One region of the Vibrio sinaloensis genome, then DNA from elsewhere that is predicted to be linked to it. Evidence: predicted binding sites of a transcription regulator. Region 1 holds the regulator's gene; the other holds the start of a gene.
What was found. Region 1 encodes CRP, which controls carbon source genes, mostly activating them, when cyclic AMP is high. Its sites were predicted from a motif close to TGTGANNNNNNTCACA; they were not measured.
Positions count from the first base shown of each region.

Region 2: cdd (cytidine deaminase) is a predicted target of CRP. The motif match lies at 1,513-1,528, and genes of this name have one in related genera.

Region 1 is NZ_CP096199.1:2,716,532-2,719,703, forward strand. Features, by position in the region: gene MTO69_RS12410 (phosphoribulokinase) at 1-862, shown strand, start outside; gene crp (cAMP-activated global transcriptional regulator CRP) at 1,105-1,737, shown strand; gene MTO69_RS12420 (DUF1338 domain-containing protein) at 1,978-2,769, opposite strand; gene astD (succinylglutamate-semialdehyde dehydrogenase) at 2,915-3,172, opposite strand, start outside.
Region 2 is NZ_CP096199.1:1,642,078-1,645,249, reverse strand. Features, by position in the region: gene MTO69_RS07440 (HD-GYP domain-containing protein) at 1-406, shown strand, start outside; gene cdd (cytidine deaminase) at 472-1,359, opposite strand; gene MTO69_RS07430 (CidB/LrgB family autolysis modulator) at 1,566-2,243, opposite strand; gene MTO69_RS07425 (CidA/LrgA family protein) at 2,243-2,608, opposite strand; gene sbcB (exodeoxyribonuclease I) at 2,765-3,172, opposite strand, start outside.

The sequences.
Region 1 (3,172 bases):
AAAACACCCTATTATCGCGGTGACCGGTTCATCTGGCGCCGGTACCACCACCACTTCAGAAGCGTTTCGTAAGATGTTCAATATGATGAACATCAAACCCGCTTGGGTTGAAGGGGACAGCTTCCACCGTTTCACCCGCCCAGAGATGGACGTCGAGATTCGCAAGGCTCGTGAGCAAGGCCGCCATATCAGCTATTTTGGCCCGCAAGCCAACGACTTTGCTGCACTGGCCGAGTTCTTTCGTAAGTTTGGCCAAGAAGGGGTTGGACAAGTACGTCGTTACTTGCATACCTTCGATGAAGCGGTGCCATATAATCAAATGCCGGGAACGTTCACCCCATGGCAAGACTTGCCGGAAAACTCGGATGTGTTGTTTTACGAGGGCTTGCACGGCGGTGTAGTCGATGGCGATGTCAATGTGGCGCAGCATGTAGACTTCCTGATTGGCATGGTGCCTATCGTCAACCTAGAGTGGATTCAAAAATTTGTGCGAGATACCCGAGACCGCGGCCACTCACGTGAGGCAGTGATGGACTCGATTGTCCGCTCGATGGACGATTACCTCAACTACATTACCCCGCAGTTTTCGCGCACGCATATTAACTTTCAACGTGTCCCGACCGTCGATACTTCTAACCCGCTTAACGCCAAAGGCATCCCCAGCTTAGACGAGAGCTTTGTGGTGATTCGCCTGCGCGGGATTAAGAACGTCGACTACCCCTATTTACTGGCCATGATTGACGGCTCGTTTATGTCACGCCACAACACCCTAGTGGTACCGGGCGGAAAAATGAGTTTCGCGATGGAATTAATTGTTAGACCTTTACTGCAACAATTGATTGAAACTGGAAAAATTGGTTAAGGCTCACAGCCAAAACACGATTACTTTTCATACCGTGATCATGTGCACATTTTTGCTTAGTAAAACCCTAGTCGGACCCGATTAAAATCAAGAAATCGTTTTCGAAAAAGGATACTATTTGATACCGAAACACAAGTTGGCTTGCAGCATTGATAAAGTGCTCTTATCCTAGTAAGTCTTGATTTAAGGCTTGCGACAACATGGAAAGCAGCAAGCGTACCCTGCAGAGGAAGTGAGATATTATGGTTCTAGGTAAACCTCAAACCGACCCTACATTAGAGTGGTTCCTTTCACATTGTCATATTCATAAGTACCCATCAAAAAGCACGCTAATTCACGCGGGCGAGAAAGCCGAAACTTTGTACTACATCGTTAAAGGTTCTGTAGCGGTTCTTATCAAAGACGAAGAAGGTAAGGAAATGATCCTTTCTTACCTAAACCAAGGCGACTTTATCGGTGAACTTGGCCTATTCGAAGAAGATCAAGAACGTACCGCTTGGGTTCGTGCAAAATCTCCTTGTGAAGTAGCGGAAATCTCATTCAAGAAGTTCCGTCAGCTGATCCAAGTTAACCCAGATATCCTAATGCGCCTATCAGCTCAAATGGCAAGTCGTCTACAAGTGACCAGCCAAAAAGTGGGCGACCTTGCCTTCCTTGACGTGACAGGCCGTATCGCGCAAACGCTACTTAACCTAGCGAAGCAACCAGATGCAATGACCCACCCAGACGGCATGCAAATCAAGATCACCCGTCAAGAAATCGGTCAAATCGTTGGCTGTTCTCGTGAAACCGTTGGTCGTATCTTGAAGATGCTTGAAGAGCAAAACCTGATCTCTGCTCACGGTAAGACTATCGTGGTTTACGGTACGCGTTAACTGTCAGTGACGAGTGTTTAGTACCTAGTTCCTAGAGTAAAAAACACGACGAAATATGATTTTAAGCCACCCAATGCAAGTTGGGTGGCTTTTGTTTTTTGAGCGGATGTCATTCCAGAAGTGAGGAACGAGCTATCTGGAATCTATACTTTGTGCAGCCAATCAATAGATTCTGAATCACGCTCGTGCCTCGCTGTTCAGAATGACATTTTCAACGACTGCTCACCAACAGTAGAATCGCTACCCGTTAGTACTCTCAAAAATCTTATCCGCTGAAGCGGCGACAAATCCTGGATACAGTTCACCGTTACTCATTGGGTAACGCTTGGCGAACTCATAGAAGCCACCAGGGATGATTTCACTGCCTTCAGTAAACTGAACGGCAACTTTGTCAGCCATAGTAGAAGACTGCTCGAGTAATACCTCAGGTGAGCCTTTCACTTCGCCACCAAACTCATTGATGGTAAAGCCCGCCTGACGCAGGTGGTCATTGACCCCTTTCACTTCATCAAATGCGTTAAGTTGGTTAACACTGACGGTAAAGTGGTTAGCTCCATAGCCATGGGCGGCTAACCAGGCAGCGTATTCACTCTCTTTCGCTAGGGTTTGGTAATCATCAAAGCTCAACTGCCACAAACGACCGCCATACAAGAACTCATGACCTTTTAGCTTATCGGCGTCTACTTGCTCAACTAGCTTGGCAACGATAGCTTGTAGCTCACTCGAGCACTCATCCACTTTCAGTTCACTGATGAAGACTTTTGGCTGTTTTGGATCTGGGTGCTCAAAGTGCTTAGCCACCAACTTCTTACTTTCAAACACGTAATCACCACATGGCTTGTAACCCGCATCAAGGAAAGGCTGAGCTAAGGTTGCGATGCCAAGCGGCGCAACATTAAATGTGCGCAGGGCAATGTGGTCATTGATCAGTGCTTCATCCTCTTGCAGCAGTTGATGCACTTTTTCAGCAGAGGGACACAAGCGTTGAATATAGTCACTCCATAACGACTGGAATAAAACATCTGGCGACATACCGCCTCCTTGTTAGGGTTGTTTACTTAGTTATTGGTTTTATAAAAGAGGCCACCGGACTGACATGTCCAGAAAAGTCAATCCGATAGCCTTCAGCCGATGACGTTGCTATGCCCGCGGCCGGGCAAAAGCGAACCTATTCGATTTATAGCTCTACACCAGGGCTCAAGCTGGCAGGAAGCACAGTGGCTTCGCCCTCCATTGAGGCCATTGGATAAGCACAGTAATCAGCGGCGTAAAACGCACTTGGGCGCAAGTTGCCTGATGCCCCAGGGCCACCAAATGGCGCATCACCACTGGCTCCGGTCAACTGGCGGTTGCGATTGACGATACCGGCGCGAATGTGGTCGACAAAATAGTCCCACTCGCTGTCATCAGTCGAAACAAGACCTGCCGACAGGCC
Region 2 (3,172 bases), 1.1 Mb from region 1:
TCAAATTCCACTGCATGGCCGCATGAGCTGTATTGTCGATATCTATGATGCGCTAACGGCTGACCGCTGCTACAAGCAAGGAATGAGCTCTGCAGAAGCGTTTAAAATTTTACTCAGCTTAACTCCCAACCATCTCGACAAAGCATTGGTATACAAGTTTATTAACTGCATCGGCATTTTTCCGGTGGGTGCTCTGGTGGAGTTAAGCGATGGCAGGGTGGGCATTGTTTGGACATCGAACGGCAAGGATCCGCTTAAACCTCAAGTGAAGTGCTTCTACTCACGCAAGTTTCGTCGCTTTATTGATGTGGCGTTTGTCGACTTAAAAAATGCCGCTGTTAGTATCAGCAAAGGCATCGCTCCGACTCAGTTTGAAGTAGACGCCAAGCCGTTTTTTGCAGCATAGCCTCTAGAATATAAATTCTCGATAAAGAAAAAGGCGCATATTTGCGCCTTTTTGCTGGGTGTCGATTAGATCTCTAGGTAGGACATCGGAATGTCAGGGTTGATCGCTTCCAGGGTCGATTGTGTGTTGGCGAGGTGACTAATGGTACCCTCGCTAACCTCAACCAATGCTGCTGATTCGATGTCGCTGAGTTGCTGTCTATCGAGTAGCAACTGGATCAGAGCAACTTGTAATGGCGGTAAGCTTGGGTTGAAGGCGGCATTTTCAGCATACGCACCTTGATACACCTTGCCATTGGCCATTTTCAACGCCACACCACTGAGATTGTGGGTGTAAGGCGCATGGCTGCGGTTTAAGGCAGCAATCGCAAGTTGAACTAACGGGTCTTGGTCATCACTGGTTTTACCGTGATCCACATTAACCATGAGTCCTGACTTGATACCGAGATCCGCCGGACCAAACGATTCAGGAAGATACTCTTGCAACTGCTTGCTGTCACGCTGAGGTAATTGGATTTCCAACTTGTCTGCCGTTGACAGCTCATTCATAAATTGTCGGCAGTGACCGCAAGGACTGAAGTTAATAGTAATATCTGCCACACCTTGTTCGCCTTTCATCCAAGCGTGGCTGATCGCCGACTGCTCAGCGTGGACAGTTTGGCCCAACTGAACGCCCGAAAACTCCACATTGGCGCCAAAGTAAAGTCGTCCCGACAGTCCGCGCACAATGGCGCCAACATAGAAATTTGATAGAGGAGCGTAGGAGTATGCAGCAGCAAACGGCAACAATGCCACGCGCAGCTCGTCGTCTTTCAATCCTGAAATCGCAAGTAATTGCTCGAATTGCTCTGGAGATAGGGTCGCGTCAAAATCGTCAGCGAGTACGATAGGGGATAAAAAGTCAGCGACATTTTTCGGCACATCGGCTAGCGCCTGCTCAATTCGGCTTCTCATAGTGAATCCTTTAATCAATACGTTGATATCTTGAGTTTAATCGTTTTTGTCCGCTTTAAACTCCGATACTGGTATTTCATTTTATGTAAAGGAGAAATTAAAGAAGCGATCTATATCACATAGTTTGGTGTAACTAATATTAGTGTTACATAATTAGAGTGAGCTCACACATGATAACGATTGCAGTCGCAACTCTCGGTCGAGGCTCAATGAGAGAGCCAAACTGCAATGGCGAAGAAAGAGGGCGCTAAAATAGAAGTAATCACACCACATACTACCAGTGCTAGTGAGCTAAACGCCGCGTCTTGGGCATTCTTTTCCGCGCATGTTGCCGTGCCCAGTGCGTGAGATACGGTTCCCATCGTCAGCCCCCGAGCGATGGGGTGAGTAATATTCAACAGATTATAGATAGGGTAAGCCATAATCGCACCGAAAAGACCCACAATGAGTACCAAAATCGCTGCAATTGCGGGCTCACCGCCCAAATGACTTGAGACTTCCATCGCAATGGGGGTGGTCACCGACTTACCAAGTAAGCTGGCGATCAGCGCCATATCGGCCTGCATATAGACAGCGATTAAACTGGCGCTGAGCATCGACATGATGCTGCCGACACCACAGGCGAGCATAATGATTCGCCAGTTGGCACGGATTTGTGGCAGCTGTTCATAAAGAGGGTAAGCCAGCGCCACCACAGCAGGTTGCAGCAGATAGTTAAGCCAATCATTCTCGGCATAGTAGCGCTCGAACGGGACTTTCAAATAGGTGAGTAACGGTATAATTACCGCCAGACTAATTAGCAGAGGGTTCATGAACGGGCTTTTGAACTGTTGGCACAGCCAGCGTGCTGCGAAAAACACCGCGATAGTGACAAAAATCCACATTACTTTTGTCCCCCTTTCAACGTGCGATCCAACATTAGGCCAAGTAGAACCAGCACAATTAACGTCCCTCCCACCGCGCTCATGAGAATAGGCCAAGCATTGGCCAGCAGCATGTCAAAATGTTCCATTAATCCGACACTGATAGGAACAAACAGTAGCACCATATAGCGGATAAACAGGGACGCGCTCGGGCGCACCCAGTCTGAACGCACTAAGCCGCTAGCCATCAAGCTAAACAGAATCAGCATGCCGATAATGCTGCCAGGAATAGAGGTATTGATTAATTGTTGAATATTGATGCCAGCGATAAGGCATAACAGAATCAGTGCCATCGATACGAGGTACTGAAGCACGGTTTTTAGCATAATCTATCGTCGTCCAACTTCTCGCCCTTAAACGCGTCAAGGGCTTATGCCTCAACTCTTTATCGAGGCTTAATGGTATAACTCACTTCCAACCGCCGAGTTATTATTCGTTTGTGGCAGGGTGGACACTTTGTAGGGTGCAGGACTTAAGACAGTTTAGGATACTCGCTTTTGCACATATTGGTAGATGGATTTTAAAATAGCCATCTTTCCAGCGTCACTCTCATGTTCGTGAACTAAGTTTTCCAAATTTAACATGTACTCTTCAATACGACTTTCGAAGTAGTCACGGCAGTGGTTCGCCCAGCGTTGTTGCTCCGATTCATCCAGTGTCCACGGAAAGTTGCGCGCTCGGTATCTAAACAGGAGCGGTGCAATCCGCTCATCGTTGAAGGTGATATCCAGGGCGGCGAGATTGTTTGGATCAGTATCGCGAATGATGTTCATGGCCGCTTTGTCGGCGGGAGAGAAAAAGCCCTTGTATAGCTGACTATCGACATCATCGTCTTGTCCATAGTCGCGCTCAGTGCTAAACACACCGATCAGTTTTTCGCGTACCTGCGG